2 regions of the Collinsella sp. AM24-1 genome follow, and region 2 is predicted to be linked to the other one. Evidence: predicted binding sites of a transcription regulator. Region 2 holds the regulator's gene; the other holds the start of a gene.

Region 1 (11,118 bases), on a different contig from region 2:
TTCAGGACAAGTTCGGTACGGCGTATCTGTTTATCGCCCACGACCTGTCCGTCGTGCAGCACATCTCCGATCGCGTTGCCGTTATGTATCTGGGTAAGATGGTCGAGGTTTCGGACTGGAAGACACTCTATAGCGAGCCGCACCACCCGTACACGCAGTCACTGCTGTCTGCCGTGCCGGTGCCCGATCCGGATATCCAGAAGACCCGCAAGCGCATCATTCTCGCTGGCGATCCGCCGTCGCCGCTGGATCCGCCGACCGGTTGCCGTTTCCACACGCGCTGCCCGATCGCGCAGGGCATCTGCTCCGAGAAGCTTCCCGAGTTTAAGGAAGTCGCACCGGGTCACTGCTGCGCCTGCCACTTCGCCGAGCCGTTCCCGATCAAGGAATCGCACATCGACCTGTAGTCGGTGTTCTCGTTCGGGCCCGCCCTGGTGTTGCTTTTCAGAACGTCCTCGGACATGTCGGAAGCCCCGCTGCGCGCTACGCGCTGCGGGGCTTCCTCCGTCCTGCGGGACGTTCTGAAAAGCAACACCAGGGCGGGCCCTGCGTTAACGCGGCAGAGGGGAGTGAGATTCCTTGATCGCTCACTTAATCTAATAGGAAAGTTAGTGAGGCCGGAGCTTTGGCTCCGGCCTCCCCATATAAGGGCTCGGCTTTGCCGAGCCACCAAATTTGCATCAGCCCCCAAAACATGTTTGAGAACTGTGCATGAAGCATGTGCCCCTAGGGCAGGAATGAGGTCGCTTTCCAACGCATTCCGCAGGGGGCGGCATTATTTTGTAGCGCGAAGCGCGGATCAAAATAATGCCGCATGCCCGAGGACGCGTTGGAAAGCGACCTCATTCCTGCCCGAACAGGTCGGTCTACCTGCGCAATTACAAATTCGTAAACTTTTTTGAAAAAAGTGCTTGCACAGTTCTCGAATCATAGGTTATTATTTTCCTCGTTGAACGCGCGGGTCCAACAAAACGAACCGCGAGTCAACAACATAGCATGTCGGAGTGGCGGAATTGGCAGACGCGCTAGCTTGAGGTGCTAGTGACCGCTTTTTGGTCATGCGGGTTCAAGTCCCGCCTCCGACACCATCGCATCTGAGAAGCCTCTTCGGAGGCTTTTTTGTTACCGATAGACGGTGGGGTCCACGATGGAAACGCTTGAACGCAACGAGTGGGCAGACGTTGCCCAACTAGTCGAGATCACGAGCGATGCTGTCATCATCTGCGAACTCGACGGAACCATTCTGCATGTGAATAATCGCTTACTTGGTTTGATGTGCGAGGAACGCGCCGACGTCATCGGTGGAGATGTTAAAGACGTCCTGTACTCGTCCGCTTTTGAACGTGCGACGGAACATCGTCTGCCATTTGAAACTGATGGCTCCGAGAACGAACTGATGCTCAAGCTGAGTGACGGCTCTTTTATCCCCGTCTTGGTTCGTGCGGGCTCCGTAACGCCTCCACGCATCTTTGGGCGCCGTGCACCACGTGTCCTGGTGGCGCTTCACAGTATCGAGGAACAGTATTCTCACGACCGTCAACTCAAGCGTGCGTTATCGGAGCTTAGAGTGGCGAACAAACGTCTCTCTGGCACGCTCTCGGTCATTATGAGCACTGTGGGCTCCGATGAGTTGCCCAGCCTGCTTGATACCGTTTTGAACCAGCTTGTAGGAACGCTCGATGCTTCGGGTGCCGCTATCTATTTTTCTGAGAGCGGCGGTTTTAAGCTACGCGGTGTTTCCAAGGAGCTGTACGATAGCTACCTGCCCGAGTTTTTGCCGTATGGCGCTGGCATTCCGACGTATGTTCTTCGCGAGTCACGTGCCTGTCGCTTGTCGATTCAACAGGACCTTGAGGGCGATAGGGCCGCCTCCGGTATGTTCATGGACTTGGACAATCGTTCTAAGCACCTGTTGCGCGTGCAGGATATGCCTCCGTACCGCAGCGAGATTTGTCTTCCCGTTTTTTACGGTACGCAGATCCTTGGCGTGCTGGAAGTTGGTTGGAAACGCCCCCAGGCACCGCTCGCCTATGACGTTAATGTACTCGAGGTCATTTGCGATTACCTGTCTATCCAGCTGGTCGGCATGGCATCGAGCCTTCGCTCTCGTCGTACGGCCGAGCTCGGCCGCTCGCTCAATGTCTTACGTGATGAGTTGTTTACCTTTCTAGACGATTCCGCCGCGGCTACCCAAGCGGTATCGTCCGAGATCTGCAATATGCTCAACTGCCATTTTTGCCCTATTGAGTATGACGCCAGTCTGGATTCCTACGTCATAGATTTTGAAGGCGGCAGTCGCGTTGCTTTGCCGGACAATCCCGAGAAGCTTTTCTTTTCCACGACGGCGCCGGCGGCACGTCTGGGGGCTGGCCCTGATGGCTTTGAGGCATCTGCTTTGGGCGGCACGAGTGCCGAGGACCTTAAACACGTCCGTATAACTCGCGTTGACGAATCGATGCCTATGGGAGGCTGGCTTAGGGCGCATGGTCTGCCTTGTCAAGGTCTCTACGTCGACTCCGGCATCGAGGCGGGGCGCCCGCGCTCTGAGGGTGATGGCAAGCACAGTAACGACGCGATTGTTCCTGCTTCTGTTGCGAAGAGCCCGACTACGCGTGCGCTGCTGCTTCGTGATGGTAGCCAAGAGCCGATTGATGACCTTGAATATGACTACTTGGTGCACTTAGCGCATGATTTTGAACTGATCTACGAAGGCGAATCTCAAAAGCGCGAGGAGCGCCATATCGCTCAGACCCTCCAGATCGGCATGAGAAATTCCCTGGGGGATGTTCCGGGTATCGCAACCGATTCGGTGTACCTGTCGGCCACGAACTCGGCGTTGGTCGGCGGCGATTTCTATACGCTCATCCGTCTTCCCGACGACTGCGCCGTCATGATTCTGGGTGATGTGTCTGGCAAAGGCATTGAGGCCGCATCGATGTCCGCGCTCGTCAAGACGGCCCTGACGGCATATGCTTGGGAGGGCGCTGGACCGGCCCGCATGGCACGCTCCCTTAACAGCATGCTCATGGGCTTTTCGAGGGTCGAGACGTTCGTGACGGCCTTTATCGCCAAGATTGACCTTAAAGCCGGACGCGCAACGTATTGTTCGGCGGGCCATCCTCCGACCATGGTCATCAGGCCAGAGTCGATGCCGCTGGGTGGCGGCGAGGCCCGTGGGGGAGAGGTCGAACTGCTTGGATGCCAATCGGGCGTAATCGGCGCATTCGAAGGCATGGTGTACGAGACGGGTGCCTTTACGTTCGCCCCCGGCGATATGCTCTTTATGTATACGGATGGAACGATTGAGGCCCGTGACCGCACCGGAGCGTTCTTTGGCGAGCAGCGCTTGCGCGATCTTCTGCTTTCTGTTTCGGCGGAGGGCGTGTCGGGCATTTGCGGCAAGGTCTTGAGCGAGCTTGACCGATTTACCGATTCGGCGCTGGACGATGACATTGCATTGGTGTCCCTTGAGTTTTTACGGGGTCGTTCATAGACGACGCTGGGCGGGTTGAATCCGCACGGTTGGGGAAACGAATGCATCGAGTGGGCTTTTTTGGGAACCATGGTCGTATGAATGAGTGGAATGACATAGCGGTTTTGACGCCACCGGGTGATGTCGACATCGCCTCGGTACCCGTGCTGCGCCGACGGTTGGATAATTTGATCGACCGGGGCGTGCGTCGCGTTGTCATCAATTGCCAGGCCGTGGGCTTTATCGACTCGACGGGTTTGGCGTTTTTGCTTACACGTGCCAGAGAGCTTATGAGGCGAGAGGGCCTGCTTTCGCTTGTTAACGCCTCCGAGGAGGTTATTCGCTTTTTGGAGATTGCCCGACTTGTCGACATCCTGCATGTAGCGGGTCCGGCACGGGAGTCTATTCCCGCCATTCCGGTGGGGGAGCTGCCTCGCTGGAGTAAGAGCGTCGAGGTCCGTCAGGGTATCGAGAATCTTCCATACTATCGACATCGCATTGCCGAACTCCTTGAATCGCTTCCGTTGCGTCGCGACGAGCGCTACGATGTCGCATTGGCGTCGGGGGAGGCGCTGGGTAATGCCTATGACCATGCGGGCGGTATCGGGTGCGTCCTGACGGTTCAGGCCTATGGCGATCGCGTTGTGGTCGAGGTACTTGATCGAGGTGCCGGCTATTCTATCGATGAAACGAGCGAACCGGTCGCATCTGAGGAGCGCGGCCGTGGTATCAAGCTTATGCGTATGCTCGTCGATAACGTGGAGGTTGCTCGTCGTACGGACGGCGCCGGCACGCGCGTGCAGATGGTGAAGCTGTTTAGCGGAGCGCTGGAATCGTGTGCCTAGCCAATCGCTTTAGCGCGTTTAGCTACTAAGAACATGCGGCAGACAAGTTTTTTGAAAAAAGTACTTGCGTCTTTTGGACAACTCGCGTAAATTAATAACCCGCAAGCGGACATGGCTCAGTTGGTAGAGCACAACCTTGCCAAGGTTGGGGTCGCGGGTTCGAGCCCCGTTGTCCGCTCCATTGCATTTCCGGACCGTTTAGGCGGTCTTTTTTCGGCGAAGTGGCCAAGTGGTAAGGCAGAGGCCTGCAAAGCCTTTACCCCCGGTTCGAATCCGGGCTTCGCCTCCAGGCAACATCCGGGCGCTCCGGCGCCCGTTTTGTTTTACATATGCGGACATGGCTCAGTTGGTAGAGCACAACCTTGCCAAGGTTGGGGTCGCGGGTTCGAGCCCCGTTGTCCGCTCCAAACGTAACAGCCCGACTACTACGGTAGCCGGGCTTTTTCGTACCCATCTTCTGGGCCCGAACCCGAGAGGGAGCGAGCGTTTTGGGGCGTGTCTGTGGCGTTGTTTGCCGCGAATGTCCGCTTTGGGCGTATCATCGTGGGCATCTCGCAAAACCTCGTTGCAAGGGAGACTCATCCCATGGCTACAGAAAAGTCCTCGTCGCGCCCATGGATGTCCGATGCCGCGATCTATCAGATCTACCCGCGCTCGTTTAAGGATTCGACTGGTTCGGGTCTGGGCGATATCGCGGGCATTACCCAGCAGATGGACTATCTTGAGCGGCTGGGTATCGAGGCCATCTGGCTGAGCCCGTTTTACCCATCGCCTCTTGTTGATGGCGGCTATGATGTGGCGGACTACTGCGATGTCGACCCACGTCTCGGCTCGCTTGATGACTTCGATGACATGATCGCTGCGGCTCATACGCACGGCATCAAGGTCATCGTCGACATCGTGCCCAACCATTCGTCCAACCAGCACCCCTGGTTCAAAGCCGCTCTTGCCGCCGGCCCCGGATCGCCCGAGCGCGCCCGTTATATCTTCCGCGATGGTCGCGGCGAGCACGGCGAGCTGCCTCCCACCAATTGGAATGCCAACTTTGGTGGCCCCGCCTGGACGCGCGTCGCGGACGGTCAGTGGTATCTGCACATGTTTACGCCCGAGCAGCCGGACTTTGACTGGTCATGCCCCGAGGTTCACGCGTTCTTTTGCGACGTCCTGGCGTTTTGGAGCGATCGAGGCGTCGATGGCTTTCGCATTGATGTGGCGCACGGTCTCGCCAAGGACCTCGACCGCGATGACCTCGACCGGTGGCATCTCGCCGAGGGCGATGACATGGTTGACGACGGCACCCATCCGCTGTGGGACCGCAACGAGGTCCACGAGATCTATCGCGAGTGGCGCCGAGTGTTCGACCGCTATAATCCGCCGCGCAGCGCCGTTGCCGAGGCGTGGGTGCTGCCCGAGCGCCAGTATCTCTACGCGCGCCCCAGCGAGCTTGGCCAGACATTCAACTTTGAGTTTGCCAAGGCCACTTGGACCTATGATGACATGCACGCTGCAATCGAGGAGGGCTTGAAGGCGGCTATCGAATCCGATTCCGCCTCGACCTGGGTACTCTCCAACCATGACGTGCCGCGCGTGGCGACGCGCTATGCCCTGCCGCAGATCAAGGCGACGCGCTACCACCAGATTGCGCTCGACTGGCTCTTACGCGACGGGTCGTCTTATGACGAGGACCGTGAACTCGGCGAGCGCCGCGCGCGGGCGGCCCTTTTGCTTGAGTTGGCGCTTCCGGGCTCGGCATACGTGTATCAGGGTGAGGAGCTCGGCCTTTTTGAGGTGGCTGACATCCCGTGGGCTGCACTCGAAGATCCCACTGCGACCAATACGCACGGACCGAAGCGCGAGAAGGGGCGCGACGGCTGTCGTGTGCCCCTGCCGTGGGTGGCGGCGGACGACCCCGTGCAGGGCGGATCGTTTGGGTTTTCACCGGCGGACGCCGATGCGGCGCCCCATCTGCCGCAGCCTGCATGGTTTTCCGATTACGCTGCCGATAGGGAAGAAGCGGATCCGACATCGATGCTTGCGCTCTATCGCGACGCCCTCTGGCTGCGGCGCAAGCTGCGCGGGTGCGCCAACGATCTTGCGTGGCTCGATCTTGACGGGCGCACCGGCCTTGCGGATGGTGCCGAGGGCGCTGAGGGTGGCGTCATCGCCTATCGCCGCGACAACGGCTGGGCGTGTGTGACGAACTTCGGCGCAGCACCCGTGGAGCTGCCGGCGGGTAGGGTCCTGCTCACCTCATCACCGCTTGTAGACGGTGGGCTCGCGCAGGACAGCTCTGCCTGGATCATGCTCGGTGAGATGTAAGGGCCTCTTGCGGCGAGCTTGCGTTTGCCTGCACCTTCCGTGGTGGTTGATGTCTTCGCGAGGTTCGCGAGGGTATCGCAAAACTTTTCAAAAAAGTTCTTGCATAGGATGCGGGTATCACGTAAGATTAATCCTCGTAAGCGGACATGGCTCAGTTGGTAGAGCACAACCTTGCCAAGGTTGGGGTCGCGGGTTCGAGCCCCGTTGTCCGCTCCATTTGGGCGTTTAGCTCAGGGGGAGAGCGCTTCCCTGACACGGAAGAGGTCAGAAGTTCAAATCTTCTAACGCCCACCAAATGTTCGCAGCTCAGAGGCATCGCCTCTGGGCTGTTTTGTTTTGGTCGCCAAATGGGTCGCCAAATACGTCACCAAATTTCGAGTTTTTGATCTTCCGGGATGCCTCTCAGTAGTCATCCGAGGAAACTCTCATCTTCTCCGTTTGCATACACATATCTTTCAAGGATTCGTGCCGCGGTTGCATGAGGCTCGGCAAGGCATGACCGCAACATGTTGGTCAAGCATAATCTTTTGGATTCTTTTGGCGTGAGCGGCTTGGTTTTGGTAGGATTTGTCAGCGGCTTGACTAAGGGGGTTTTATAACTGCCATGCAGGTAGCCGTGTTGGTAACGTTTTACCGACTTGTCAAATACCCCTCATTTTTAATGCGTCTGCAAAATGACTAATTGTTTTGACCTGCTGAAACACTATATGTTGTGTTTGATTTAAAAAAAGAATACAGGATATAGATGCCTCTTTGTCGTATGATAGATGGCGGACAGAGAACGAAGACCTTAACTGCCTCTTTTGAACGTATCCTTGAGCCGCTTGATCGGCTCCTGGGAATGTCCGCATGGAGGCTTATGGTTTATCGAGAACACAGATTGCGCGACGGCGCCGCAAGACAGGGGCAAGCCCTGCCGGGCATCGTTTGGCTCTGAAGCGCAATGAGGCTACGATGCGAAAGAGGCAAGAGGATGAAGATCATCAAGCGCAGCGGCACCGAGGTTGTCTTTGACATCGATAAGATCGTCAATGCCATCCGCGCCGCCAACTTGGAGGTCGAGGAGAGCTCTCGTCTAACCGACCGCCAGGTGGTTTACGCGGCACAAAACGTCGCCGAGGCATGTGAGAACGCGGGCCACACCGTTTCGGTCGAGGAGATCCAGGATTTGGTCGAGGACGAGATCATGCGTCTCGACTGCTACGAGGTTGCCCGCCACTACATCATCTATCGCTATGTCCAGAGCCTGAAGCGCCAGAAGAACACGACCGACGACAAGATTCTGTCGCTGATCGAGTGCAATAACGAAGAGGTCAAGCAGGAGAACTCTAACAAGAACCCGACCGTCAATTCCGTCCAGCGCGACTATATGGCCGGCGAGATTTCCAAGGACCTGACTCAGCGTGTGCTGCTGCCCCAGGAGATCGTGGATGCCCACAATGAGGGCCTGATCCACTTCCACGATTCCGACTACTTTGCCCAGCACATGCATAACTGCGACCTGGTGAACCTAGAGGATATGCTCCAGAACGGTACTGTTATCTCGGGTACGCTGATTGAGAAGCCGCACAGCTTCTCGACGGCTTGCAACATCGCGACGCAGATCATCGCCCAAGTTGCTTCCTCCCAGTACGGTGGCCAGTCGATTTCGCTGACCCATCTTGCCCCGTTCGTCGAGGTGAGCCGTCAGAAGATTCGCGGCGAGGTCGCCCGCGAGCTCGAGGAGCTCGGCGTTTCCGCATCTCCCGAAAAGGTCCGCGAGGTTGTTGAGGACCGCCTGCGTGACGAGATCCGTCGCGGCGTCCAGACGATTCAGTATCAGGTCGTGACCCTTATGACCACGAATGGCCAGGCGCCGTTCGTGACGGTCTTTATGTATCTCAATGAGGCCCGTACGCCCCAGGAGAAGCACGACCTTGCCATGATTGTGGAGGAGACGCTTCGTCAGCGCTATGAGGGCGTTAAGAACGAAGCCGGCGTGTGGATCACCCCGGCGTTCCCCAAGCTCATCTACGTGCTCGAGGACGATAACATTCGCGAGGATTCGCCGTACTTCTATCTGACCAAGCTCGCCGCCAAGTGCACCGCCAAGCGCATGGTGCCCGACTACATCTCCGAGAAGAAGATGCGCGAGCTCAAGCTGTCTAAGGGCGAGACTGCCGGCAACGGCGATTGCTACACCTGCATGGGTTGCCGCAGTTTCCTGACGCCCGACCGTTCGGGCAACGGCTTTAACAATGTCGCCAACGCGCTGAACTATGACCCGACCAAGCCTAAGTACTACGGTCGCTTTAACCAGGGTGTTGTGACCATCAACCTGCCCGATGTCGCGCTGAGCTCGCATCAGGACATGGATAAGTTCTGGAAGATCTTCGACGAGCGCCTTGAGCTGTGCCATCGTGCCCTGCTTTGCCGTCATGAGCGCCTGATGGGCACGCTTTCGGATGCCGCGCCGATTCTTTGGCAGTACGGCGCCCTGGCGCGTCTGAAGAAGGGCGAGACGATCGACAAGCTGCTCGTGGGCGGCTATTCCACCATCAGCCTGGGCTATGCCGGCCTGTATGAGTGCGTCAAGTACATGACGGGTCACAGCCACACCGAGAAGGAGGGCACGCCGTTCGCCATGGCCGTCATGCAGCGCATGAACGACAAGTGTGCGGAGTGGAAGGCCGAAAGTGATATCGATTTCTCGCTGTACGGTACGCCGTTGGAGTCGACGACCTACAAGTTCGCCAAGTGCCTGCAGCGCCGTTTTGGCATTATCCCGGGCGTGACGGACAAGGGCTACATTACTAACAGCTATCACGTCCATGTGTCCGAGGAGATCGATGCCTTCGACAAACTTAAGTTTGAAGGCATGTTCCAGCAGCTTTCGCCGGGCGGTGCTATCTCCTACGTTGAGGTTCCCAACATGCAGGACAACCTCAAGGCTGTCATTCGCGTGATGCAGTACATCTACGACAACATCATGTACGCCGAGCTCAACACCAAGAGCGATTACTGCCAGGTGTGCGGCTACGATGGCGAGATCAAGATTGTCGAGGATGACGGCAAGCTGGTGTGGGAGTGCCCCAGCTGCGGCAACCGCGACCAGGAGAAGATGAACGTCGCTCGTCGTACGTGCGGCTACATCGGTACCCAGTTCTGGAACCAGGGTCGAACCGAGGAGATCCGCGACCGCGTGCTGCATCTCTAATAACCATTCCAGGCCGCCCCGTAGCGAGGCCCCGGACCTTTACTCGCTATTTCGGACAGTCCTGGCTCACGAACAGGAGGCGCCACTGGCGCCTCCTGTTCGTGCGGAACTCATAGCGAGTAAAGGTCCGGGGCCTCGCTACGGGGCGGCCAAGTTGATGTAACTGAGATGCAGCACGTAGCCTGCTCGCTCCTCGAAGTTCTTAGCGGAAATGAGTTGACTTGCAACAACGCTTTGCTTGCGATGGCGGTTGAGCCGCAACCCAGTTTTTATTAGACCTCGAACCCTATACTCGATGTTCGCTTCGTTCATTGAGTTACCCTTTGCATGAGGCCGGGACATATCGTCCCGCCCGCAGTTTCGCAGGCCGAAGGCCGAGAATGTTTGAGGACGGGATGATATGTCCCGGCCTCCCGGGAGAGTTACCTATGAACTACGCGAACATTAAGTATTTCGACATTGCTGATGGAGAAGGCGTCCGCACTTCTCTGTTTGTGAGCGGGTGCCGTCGTGGCTGCAAGAATTGCTTTAACTCCGTCGCGTGGGACTTTGCCGCGGGCGAGCCGTTTGATCGTGCCGTCGAGGACAAGATTATCGAGAGCCTCGATCATCCCTTTATTGACGGCCTGACGATTCTGGGCGGCGAGCCTATGGAGCCCGAGAATCAAGCGGGACTCGTTGATTTTGTCGAGCGTGTTCGCGCGGCCTATCCAGCGGGGTCGGGGAAGACTATTTGGTGCTTCACCGGCGATGTGCTCGAGGAGCTTATGCCGGGAGGCCGCCACCATACCGAGGTCACGGACCGTATCCTTGCCTGCCTCGACATGTTGGTGGATGGCCCGTTTGTTCAGGATCTGTATGATATCTCATTGCGTTTTAGGGGCTCGAGTAACCAGCGCGTGATCGATATGAACGCTACGCGCGCCCGTGCTGAGCGCGAGGGCGTTGCGCTTTGTGATGCGGTTGAACTTTGGCGTGATGATCCGGTCTATTCGACCCATACTATGTAGCTTGTGGTCGATGCCGGAGGGCGTGGTACCATAGCGCGAACGTGAAATCGGAAAAGTGAGGCCCAGATGGTCGATCAGGAAAAAGTCGAGGCCGCCATTAAGCTATTGCTTGAGGGCATAGGCGAGGACCCAACTCGTGAGGGCCTGTTGGAGACCCCGGCGCGCGTTGCCCGTATGTATGGTGAGATCGCCGGCGGCATGGGCCAGAGTGCCGAGGAGCACCTGTCCAAAACCTTTGCCGTCGCTTCGAACGATTTGGTTATCGAGCGCGACATC
Region 2 (11,118 bases):
TGATTCCAACCGGTTTTGATATTTCCTGCGCGCCCGTGTTCTCCGACATCCTCATTAACGGGGAGTCGCGCACGGCCATCCGCCTTTCTATCTATGTTCACCAGATCAATCGAGCTACTATGGATAACGTCGTCATGGATGATGTTAAGCCTGTGGCATAGCTTCTGCTTGCCTCGTTTCGCTCCCCATCGTTAGGACTTATGCACATGGACCAGCGTTCCGTACGCGATATTCTTGCCGGTAAAACCTACTTTATCCGCACCTTTGGCTGCCAGATGAATCAGCACGACTCCGAGCGTGTGAGCGGTCTGCTTGATTCGTATGGCTGCCTCATGGCGCTCGATCCTGCGCATGCCGATATCGTTGTCTTCATGACGTGCTGCGTGCGCGAGGCCGCCGATACTCGCCTGTACGGTCAGTGCAATTCCTGTAAAAGCCTGCCGCCTTCGCCTTCGGGCAAGCGCGTGGTTGCCGTTGGCGGTTGCATCGCGCAGCGCGATGGCGAGGGCCTGCTCACCAACGTCGATAACGTCAACGTCATCTTCGGTACACATTCCATCGCGCATGTGGCCGAGCTCATTGCCGAGGCGTTCCTTGATGGTAAGCGTCATATCCGCACCAATGAGCATGAGGATACGGATGCCATGAGCATGCCGTGGCATCGCGAGACTCAGTATCACGCCTGGGTGCCCATCATGACAGGCTGCAATAATTTCTGCACCTATTGCATCGTGCCGTACGTGCGTGGTCGCGAAAAGAGCCGCCCCTTCGAGGAGATTGTCGACGAGGTGACCGGTCTGGTGCGCCAGGGCGTGCGTGAGATTACGCTGTTGGGCCAAAACGTTAACTCATATGGTCGCGATCTGTTTGGCAAGCCGCGTTTTGCCGATCTGCTGCGTGCCGTGGGCGATACGGGCGTGGAGCGCATCTTCTTTACGTCTTCGCATCCCAAGGACCTGCTGCCCGAGACCATCGACGCCATGGTCGAGACGCCTGCCGTTATGCCGCAGCTGCACTTGGCCGTCCAGTCCGGTTCGACGCGGATCCTCAAAGAGATGAATCGCCGTTATACACGCGAGGACTATCTGGGCCTTGTCGATCGCATTCGCAACCGCATGCCCGATATCGCGCTCTCGACCGACATTATCGTTGGCTTCCCGGGCGAGACTGAAGAAGACTTTGAGCAGACGCTCTCACTTGCCGAGAAGGTCCGCTATGCTCAGGCCTATACCTTCATCTATTCCAAGCGCGCCGGTACCCCGGCCGCCGAGATTGACGATCCTACGCCGCATGAGGTTATTCTCGAGCGTTTCAACCGTCTGGTTAAGGTTATCGAGACCACGGCACACGAGTATAACCAGGGTGAGCTTCATACTGTGGTTCCGGCGCTCATTGAGGGAACGAGTAAAAAGAACGACGCGGTCCTGCTGGGCAAGAGTCCCAAGAATCAGACCGTGCATGCGCCTATCCCCGAGGGTTACAGCATCGATCAGCTTGTTGGCAAGATCGTTGATGTTGACGTTGACGTTGCCAAGACCTGGTATTTGTCCGGCTCCGTTGTGGGCGAGCCGCGCTAATGGTTTCTCCCGGGTCAGGTCTTTCCGCCGTTGCGATCGTCGGTCCGACGGCGGTTGGTAAGAGTGATGTTGCCGACCGTTTGGCAGCTCGTCTTTCGTCCGAAGTGCTGTCGTGCGATGCGATGCAAATCTATCGCGGCATGGACATCGGTACCGCAAAGATGGCGCCCGATGAGTGCACGGCGCCGCTGCGTCTCGTCGACATTGTAGAGCCGGGTGTGGCATATTCTGCTGCGCTTTATCAGGCCGACGCTCGCGCGCATGTTGAACGTCTCCTTGGTTCGGGTTGCCTGCCGGTTTTTTGCGGAGGTACGGGGCTGTATCTCAAGGCCGCCCTCGATGAGATGGACTTTCCCTCGGGTGAACTTGAGGACGATCGTCGTGCGGGCTATCAGGAGCTTGCCGAGCGTATTGGCGAGGAAGAACTGCATGCCTTGCTTGCCGAGCGCGATCCAGAATCGGCTGCTGTTATTCATCCCCATAACGTGCGCCGTGTGATTCGTGCGCTCGAGATGCATGATGATGGTATCTCCTATGCACAGCAAAAAAGTCAGTTTAGTGTTCCGCGCGAGCATTATCATGCCCTATGGTTTGGTCTGACGCGTAATCGCGAGGTGCTCTACGAGCGCATTAATCTGCGCGTCGATCTGATGTTTGAGCAGGGTCTTGTCGATGAGGTCCGCGGTCTTATGGCCCAGGGTCTGGGAGATGCCCTGACGTCGATGCAGGCAATTGGCTATAAAGAGATCATTGATGCTTTCAATGGCGTGATGAGCATGGATGAGGCCCGCGAACTCATTAAGATGCGTTCGCGTCGTTATGCCAAGCGTCAGCTTTCGTGGTTTAAGCGCGATGACCGTATCGTGTGGTTTGATATGGATGAATGTACGATCGATGAGGTCGTTGAGGATATCCTGCATCGTATTGAGGCTGCCTAATGGCCCGTTTCCCCCTTGTTCCCACGGCACCCGAGCCCGAGCGTGCCATTTTAGTTGGTGTTGAGTGGCGCGACAATGCATGGCCGCTCGATCGCTCGCTTGATGAGCTGGAGCGTCTTGCCCACACAGCTGGTGCCCGGTGCGTGGCACGCTTGTCGCAGCGTTTGGTAAAGCCGTATCCTAAATCGTTTATCGGTTCCGGTAAGGTTGAAGAGCTGTGCGGCCTGGTGCACCGCATGGATGCCGATGTCGTTATTTTTGACGACGACCTGACCCCCTCGCAGCAATCCTATTTGGAGAAAGCCGTGGGCGAGCCGGTAAAGATTATCGATCGCACAGCACTGATCCTGGATATCTTTGGCCTGCATGCTCAGACGCGTGAGGGACGCCTGCAGGTACAGCTGGCACAGCTTCAATATTTGTTGCCTCGCCTGCGTGGCATGTGGAGCCATCTCGCCAAGGAGCAGACGCGCGGCGGCATCGGCTCACGTTTTGGTCAGGGCGAAAGTCAGCTCGAGGTCGACCGTCGCCTCATTCGTAATAAGATCGCTGCGCTTCGTCGTGAGCTCAAGCAGGTTGAACAGCGTCGCGATGTTCAATCCAAGAGTCGCATTGAGTCACCGGCGTTTCGCGTCGCGTTAGCCGGTTATACCAATGCCGGTAAATCGACGTTACTCAATCGTCTGACCGGCTCTACGGTACTTTCGCAGGACAAGCTGTTTGCTACGCTCGACCCGACGACGCGTTCGTATCGCCTGCCCGGCGGTCGCGGCATGACGATTACCGATACCGTCGGCTTTATTCAAAAGCTGCCGCATGGCCTGGTCGATGCCTTTAAATCGACGCTGTCCGAGGTGTTGGGTGCCGATCTAATTCTCAAAGTCGTAGATGCGTCTGACGAGGACTATGAGCGGCAGCTGGAGGCTGTCGACCGCGTGCTTGATGAGATCGGCGCCGGAGAGCGTTTGACGCTGACCGTATTCAATAAAATCGATCTTCTCGATAGCGTCGATCGATTGAGTTTCCGTCGTCGCTATCCGGAGGCCGTTCTGTTCTCGGCCCAAACGGGCGAGGGGCTCGACGATCTCGTCGACCGGATTGCTCGCGAGTCGGCTGCCACCGATGTGTTGCTCTCCGCTGATATCCCGTATCGCGAGGGCGCTCTCATCACGCTGGTGCATGAGCAGGGAACCCTTCTGCATGAGGAATATCTCGAGGACGGCGTTCGCATTGTGGCGAAGTTGCCGGCTCGTATTGCACCGCGGCTCGAGCGTTATCGCACCGAGTAGACGAGCTCCAAAATGCCCAGAATGATGGGCTGATGCAGCAGATAAAAGGGGAGAGCGTGACGTCCAAGCCTGGCGAGCGCCGGCAGGGGGTTGACGTAGGCCCAGCTTGGGACGGTCTTATCGATACTCTTCGCTATGTGTGCGGCGAAGTATCCTGCAAGATACATAAAGATAAACGGGATGATGGGGTAGTAATCACCTGAGACAAACCCAGGGCTCGGAAATCCCAGCCACGCCAGGTAGGGGACAGGGTAGATCGTTTTGGGGATGCTCCAGGTGATGGCGAACAACACAAGGCATAGGGGCATGCCCCATCTTGCCGTTATCTTCTTAAGGACGGGATCGGTCAACGCCACGATGCCGGTGCATGCGGCCATGCAGTAGATGATGCCAAAATTAACCGAATCGTCGACTGAGACAAGTGTTGTTGCCAACCAGACAACGAGTGCTGCTAAGGCGTATTTGGCGGCACGATTGATATTGTTGCGCGAAAGGGTGCACATCCAACCCGCGATAAACAAAAATACCCAGCTGATGCTGGCGCGCCAGATGTCTTGAAAGACTGACTGGGTAAACCAGGGCATATCCCAGCCGTACAGGTAGGCGAGATCATAGCAAGCGTGAAAACCTGCCATAGAAATCATCGTAAACCCGCGGACGGTATCAAAGATGGTTATGCGTTTTTGCATTACGAGAACCGGCGCATCAAGCCGACGACTTTGCCCAGGATAACGGGATTCGTTGCATAGATAGGTTCCATGGTGTCGTTCTCGGGCTGCAGGCGTACGCGTCCCTGCTCCTTGTAGAACGTCTTGACGGTCGCTGAACCATCAATCATGGCCACGACAATTTCGCCGTTCATGGCACTCTTTTGTTCACGGACGATGATGTAATCGCCATTGAAGATGCCGACATTGATCATTGAGCTCCCATGTACCTCAAGGATAAAGGAACCCTGATCGGTGGCGATTTCGGTCGGGATAGTAAACGTGTCTTCGATATTCTGCTCGGCCAGAATGGGGATCCCAGCCGCGACGCGACCAACGAGCGGTAGCGAGACCGTCCCGCGAGCTGCGGTGGGCTCGTCAGATTTAGAAATTGAGACAGAGGAACCGTCTTCGTTAAAGAGTTCCAGGGCACGCGGTTTGGTGGCATCGCGCTTGAGTAGCCCGCGCGCCTCCAGGGCAGAGAGATGAGCGTGCACGGTGCTTGGGGAGGAAAGGCCCACGGCAGAAGCCATCTCGCGCACGCTGGGCGGATAACCCTTCTCCTGCTGATATTCCTTGATGAAGTCGTAAATTTGCTGCTGACGCTTGGTAATTTTGCGAGCCATCAGGGCATCCTCTCTACCCATGTCAAACAAATGTTCGAATTTTGCTTGACAGGAACAACTGTTCGAAGATAATAATAACCGAACATTCGTTCTCGCGCTAGACATTTTTGTCCGCGCGGCTTGATAAAACTGTTCTCAGCAAAACACGCGAGAGGAGAACATGATGAACGCAACGAATATGGTCCAGGGAAACCTCGCCCTTAAGCTCGAGACGCCTGCAGAACCCACTTTTACGGTTGTTCAGGGTGGCCGCTCCGGCATTCAACCTTTGACCGTAGAGCCTGCTCGCAATCAGCAGGCTGTAGTCGCGTCGGCCCGCGTTGCCCTGAAGGTTCCGACGATTGTCGCCGTCGCCGTTGCGCTTGCGCTCTTCTTTGTCCTCGCTACTTCGGTCTTTAGCGCTCGTCACGCCGCGTATGCCGAGTCCGTTTCCAACATTACTTACGAGACCATTCGCGTTCAGACTGGCGATTCTCTTTGGTCGCTTGCCGAGGAATATCCAATCGAAGGCCTTTCCACGCAAGAGACTTCCGACATGATCCGTAACGTCAATCATCTGGAGCATGGTTCGCTCGCCGCCGGTGCGCATCTTAAGGTTCCTGCTCGTTCGTAATCATTATCGCGCTGCGCATGGTACCCTTGTTATCGTTTAAGAGGAGGTACCATGCGCTGTCCCAAATGCGGCAAGGCACATACCCGCGTCGTTGATTCCCGTATGCAGGAGTCAAATAACACCATTAAGCGCCGTCGCGAATGTTGCTCGTGTAACTACCGCTTTACAACGTTTGAGCGATGCGAGGACCCTATCGAGGTCATTAAGTCAGATGGAACTAAGCAGCGGTTCGATCGCAATAAGCTTCTTGTCGGCTTGATGCGCGCCACCATCAAGCGCGATATCGACACTAAGAAGCTCAATGAGATTATCGATGACATCGAGGTCGAGCTGCGCTCTCGCACACTGACGGCCGTCACGTCCCATGAGTTGGGTGACATGGTGCTCAAGCGCTTGGCCAAGATTGACAAGGTGGCGTACATCCGCTTTGCCTCGGTCTACCGCGATTTCAAAGACGTCGATGAGTTTCTGCAAGAGCTCGACAAGCTAAGGTGATTCCATGTCCAACATTACCGTTAACATAAAGCGTCTCGATCCCACCGTCGAGCTTCCCAAATACGCCCATCCCACTGATGCCGGCTTGGATTTGCGCTCCAACGAAGACTGCTTCCTGAAGCCCTTCGAACGCCGTCTGGTCTCTACGGGGCTGGCCATCGCCCTGCCCGATGGCTACGCCGGCTTCGTCCAGCCCCGCAGCGGCTTGGCCATCAAGCAGGGCTTGTCTATAGTCAACACGCCGGGCCTCATTGACGCCCACTACCGAGGAGAACTCAAGGTTATCCTCATCAACCTGGATCCCTCCAACAACATCCAAATCAACAAAGGCGACCGCATAGCCCAACTCGTCATCCAAGAAGTCCCCACGGTCAATCTCATAGAAGTAGAAGAACTAGACGAAACCGACCGAGGCAAAGGAGGCTTCGGCTCCAGCGGCATCGCCTAGGGCGCTCGTATCCCTCCCGCCCGGGGCTTACCTATATCATTCCATGCTCAAACATTCTCGCGTCGCTTCGCTCGCTGCGAAACTGCGCGTGGAACGATATAGGTAAGCCCCGGGCGGGCGGCTACTCGCTTGAAACAATATTTACTTTTCTAGTAAGTCGATGCGATAAAGGGACGCCTCCTTTGTCGCATCGACTTACTGTATTTATATTTTCTGGTTCCCCTTTGCAGATTCTACTGGAGGGGAATCTGGTATAGCTGCTAGTACGTAAACGCAGTTTCGCAGCGAAGCGAGAATGTTTGAGCATGGGATGATATATAGGGGCCTCCCGCAGGTAAGCGGACATAAAGACGCTAGCGGATATGCGCGGGTTTTCCGCCCCAGTAGAAGCGGCAGAAGGCTCGTTTGCGCTTTTGGGGTTTGCCTACGAGCTCCATGGTTGCGATGGCTATGTCTTCGGCTGCGTGGGGGCGGCGTAGAACTTCGCCGTTGATGAGTAGGGCTTTGAGTGATTCGGGATGGTCGTGCAGGTGGCGCAGGGTTACGATGAGCTCTCGTGCCGTGGTGACGTGCATGCTAGCGCCCAAGCCGGTAAGCATGGTGGTGTTGGCCTTTTCCTGGCCATAGGACTTGCCCAGCAGGATCATCGGCAGATGTGCGCATAGGCACTCGGTGACCGTGAGTCCGCCCGATTTGAGGATTGCCAGGTCGCAGCCGTGCATGAGGGCCGCCATGTCGTCGACATAGTCCAACACCGTGACGTTCTCGAGCTTCATGGCATCGAAGAGCGTCTTCAGCCGGGTGGCATACTCCATGTCTTTGCCGGGCAAAAAGACAAAGTGCATGTCTTCGAAGCTTCGTAGGAAGGGGAGGGTCTGGTCCATCGCCGCTCGAAAGCGGACGTACGGTTGAGGCAAACTGGCACCGGCCATTACCAACACGACGGTCTTGTCGGTGGGGAGGTTGAACTTGGCTAGCTCTTCCTCGCGATCGTAATCCGTGTCGAATCCCGCGCGAATAGGAATGCCGGTAATGCGAATCTTTGCCTCGGGCACCTTGCGCGGACGCAGCGTTTCGGCCATAAATTCGTTGGCAACACAGAATAGATCGGTGTCCTTGTGGGGCCACCAGCCCTCGACTTCGTAGTCGGTCGGTACGCAGATGACCGGATAATCCATACCCGTAATTACGCGGGCGCCTACGGCAACATTGGCTGCCGTGATGTGAGTTGCGACCACGGCTATTGGCCTGCGGCTGCGAATATATTCGTTGAAGGCAGGGAACATAATTCGCGACCATGCCGTGCCACCACCCCAGAGCAGATGTCCTGTAAGCGTATATCGCCAGGTCAGGTCGTAAATGGGTCGCGTGGCTCCCGTAAAAGATGCCGCGGTCTTATTGCCGTCGAATTTAATGCGTCCAAAATCAAGGATATCGAGCACTTCAATCTCAATATCCTCGGGGATGCCTCTGGTGCCGCGAATGAGGTCGAACGCCTGCGCAATTGCATTTGCGGCGGCCTTGTGGCCCGAGCCGACCGAGGCGTGCACGATGGTCACGAGAGGTTTTTGCTGAGCCAGGAGCGTGGTTTGCTCCGATTGGGGAGTGCTGTGCGTGAGCAGGGGAGCGTCGTCACTCGTCTGCGCCTGGTCCATCGATAACTCCCCTTCAGCTTTGTAATACGGATTTATCATTGTAGTGCATGAGTGTCACGTTCACGTAAATTTGGGTATGAGCGCAAAGAACGACAACGTTTCGACGAAAGGACGCTTCATGACTACCGATAAGCCGATCGATGTTGCGATTATCGGTGGCGGCCCCGCGGGCTATGCTGCCGCCATTTATGCTGCGCGTGCCAACCTGACGACGACCGTGATTGAGCAGGGCATGTCGGGAGGGCAGATCGCCACAACCAATGAGGTCGAGAACTATCCGGGTTTCCCGCTCCTGAGTGGCGCCGAACTTGGCGAGCGTTTTCAGCAGCATGCAGAGGGCCTGGGAGCACAGGTTACATGGAGCATGGTTACGGGTATCGATTACGATGCCGATGCAGCGTTGTTTACGGTGCATCACGATATGGGCGATACGCTGGCCTCGAGCGTTATCGCTTGCATGGGTGCCACGCCGCGTCCGGCAGGTTTCGCAGGCGAGGATACGTATCGCGGTCGTGGCGTTTCATATTGCGCAACATGTGACGGCATGTTTTTCCGCGGCAAGCAGGTTTTTGTAATCGGTGGTGGCAATTCGGCATGCGAAGAGGCGCTGTTCCTGTCCGACATTGCCAGCAGTGTGACCATCGTGCTGCGCCGCGACCAGTTTCGTGCGCCCGATGGTGTTGTTCAGAAAGTACTCGCAAAGGACAATATTACAGTTAGGTACCAAACTAGTATTGTGGAGCTATCGGGCGAAGCCATGCCAACGACGATTACCTTTAAGGACAATGCATCTGGCGAGACTCATACCGAGTCATTTGAACCTGGCTCGTTTGGCATCTTTGTCTTTACGGGGATGCTGCCGCATACCGAGCTGGTTGAGCATCTAGTCGATCTGGCTCCTGACGGCGGCATTGTCACCGACGATTCGATGGCCACCCGTACGCCCGGCTTATTCGCAGCCGGCGATATCCGTTCCAAGCGTTTACGCCAGGTTGTGACCGCCGTTTCGGACGGAGCCATAGCAGCAACGAGCGCATACGCGTTTCTCCGTGAATAAGTACGATAATATATCTTATGTAAGGTTGCTATCTTTACACAAAGTGGTTGGACGATGCATCAATGTGTTGTCCAACCACTTTTACTTGCCGGCTATGTGGTATGCAAAACTAGATAACCTAGAATACAATATAGTAAATGAACGGAGGACCTTTATGAACCACGTTAAACACGTTATTCCGATGTCCGATTCGTCGGTCAGTATTAAGCCTGAGGATATTCAGCCCACGGTGCTGCCCGATGCATTTATTCAGTCCGAAATCGTGTGCAAACTCAATACGTTGAGTCTGTCGCGCTATGACCAGTTGCCCAATGTGACGCTCTATCGCGACCAGGTTATTGAGTATGTTGCGCTGTGGATGGAGCCGCTGTCCATTTGCGTTGAGCAGCCCGTCATTACGCCATCGATGATCAATAACTACGTGAAGGTCGGCCTGGTGCCTGCTCCGGTCAAAAAGCAATATGGCCGCGAGCAGATTGCCCGTCTGATCGCTATTTGCATCTTTAAGCAAGTGCTACCTATTGCTGCGGTGCAGGCACTCTTTAACATTCAGCGTTTGAGCTACGATGCCCCGACGGCCTTCGATTATGTGGTCAATCAGCTCGAGGCATCGATTCGTTCGGCGTTTTCCGTCGAGCAGACGCCGGTTCCCGATACGGCGCATCAGGTAACGCGTGAGTCGCTGCTTGTGCGCAGTGCGGTTTCATCCTTCGTTTCGAAGGCGTACCTGATGAGCTATCTAAAGTTTAATGGGTTTAATAGCTAGCCAACGTATATAACGGGCGGAACAAAGGGCCATCTGTCACTTTGTCCCGCCCGTATTTTTGCTTGGTTGGACGTTATTGGCCCGAAGCCACGCCCATGCCGTAGCCGATAATGAGCCCATGCATTTCGGCATAGTATGAATCTAGCCCGTTACAGGGCATGATGATAGTCTTGGAGCTTGGCCAGCGCTCCACAATGCGGCTGGCAAGTGCCTGGGCGCCTGTCTCATTTTCCACATGGTCGATGACGACCTCGCCGCCCGTAAAACCCTCGGCTTCCATGGTATCGATGATCTTGTTGAGCATCTTCTTTTCGCCACGCGTGTGCCCGACGAGTTCGATTTTACCGGCCTCGCTCGCCGTGCCCAAAATGCGGATATTGAGCTTGTTGGCAATGACGCCGGCTGCCTTAGGGATACGTCCGGCTTTGGCGAGGTTTTCGTAATTGCACAAACTGAAGAGGATTTTGCTGTTCTGTTCAAGGCTATCGAAGTATGCGCAAGCATCCTCGAATGAGACATCCGGGTTGCTTGCAAGATGGCGGTCGAACAGCAAGAAAATGAGATCCATTTTGCCGCCAGCTGCGCGTGAATTGACAAGATGAATATTGCGGTCCGGTTCCTCGGCAAGAACCATATCGCGAGCCGTAGCTGCCGCATTGTAGCTGCCCGACACGCCCTCAGAGATTGGCATGCAGATGGTCTTGTCTGCCAATTTGAAAAGCTCGACCCACTCCCCTACGCTGGGACAAGCGCTCGAAGAAGCGTTCGTCTCCGCCTGAACAGCGCAGTTGAGCTCATGTACATCGAGCGAAAGGTCATCGACGAATTCACGCTCCCCCACTCGAATTTTGAGGGGCGCAAATGCAAAGGTGGTATGGGGCGCGGTCGGTTGCCAATCGCGGAGGTTGCAGCTTGAATCGGAGATAAGTGCCCAGCTCATAGAGGGT

What was found. The regulator NrdR, encoded in region 2, represses ribonucleotide reductase genes. The targets are predictions, from matches to a motif close to AAACACNATATATNGTGTTT.
Region 1: the regulator NrdR is predicted to act here: its motif matches at 7,335-7,354, upstream of nrdD (anaerobic ribonucleoside-triphosphate reductase).

The regions. Positions count from the first base shown of each region.
Region 1 is NZ_QRHM01000008.1:63,045-74,162, reverse strand. It holds gene DW661_RS04655 (ABC transporter ATP-binding protein) at 1-407, shown strand, start outside; tRNA gene DW661_RS04650 (tRNA-Leu) at 999-1,088, shown strand; gene DW661_RS04645 (GAF domain-containing SpoIIE family protein phosphatase) at 1,148-3,493, shown strand; gene DW661_RS04640 (anti-sigma factor antagonist) at 3,571-4,317, shown strand; tRNA gene DW661_RS04635 (tRNA-Gly) at 4,423-4,498, shown strand; tRNA gene DW661_RS04630 (tRNA-Cys) at 4,533-4,606, shown strand; tRNA gene DW661_RS04625 (tRNA-Gly) at 4,649-4,724, shown strand; gene DW661_RS04620 (glycoside hydrolase family 13 protein) at 4,903-6,636, shown strand; tRNA gene DW661_RS04615 (tRNA-Gly) at 6,777-6,852, shown strand; tRNA gene DW661_RS04610 (tRNA-Val) at 6,856-6,930, shown strand; gene nrdD (anaerobic ribonucleoside-triphosphate reductase) at 7,610-9,832, shown strand; gene DW661_RS10150 (hypothetical protein) at 9,971-10,144, opposite strand; gene nrdG (anaerobic ribonucleoside-triphosphate reductase activating protein) at 10,261-10,842, shown strand; gene folE (GTP cyclohydrolase I FolE) at 10,909-11,118, shown strand, end outside.
Region 2 is NZ_QRHM01000003.1:6,217-17,334, reverse strand. It holds gene DW661_RS01665 (stage V sporulation protein S) at 1-161, shown strand, start outside; gene miaB (tRNA (N6-isopentenyl adenosine(37)-C2)-methylthiotransferase MiaB) at 207-1,577, shown strand; gene miaA (tRNA (adenosine(37)-N6)-dimethylallyltransferase MiaA) at 1,577-2,515, shown strand; gene hflX (GTPase HflX) at 2,515-3,804, shown strand; gene DW661_RS01645 (heparan-alpha-glucosaminide N-acetyltransferase) at 3,789-4,493, opposite strand; gene lexA (transcriptional repressor LexA) at 4,493-5,137, opposite strand; gene DW661_RS01635 (LysM peptidoglycan-binding domain-containing protein) at 5,301-5,750, shown strand; gene nrdR (transcriptional regulator NrdR) at 5,802-6,245, shown strand; gene dut (dUTP diphosphatase) at 6,250-6,693, shown strand; gene DW661_RS01620 (glycosyltransferase) at 7,047-8,348, opposite strand; gene DW661_RS01615 (NAD(P)/FAD-dependent oxidoreductase) at 8,467-9,405, shown strand; gene DW661_RS01610 (DUF1836 domain-containing protein) at 9,560-10,171, shown strand; gene DW661_RS01605 (DegV family protein) at 10,245-11,111, opposite strand.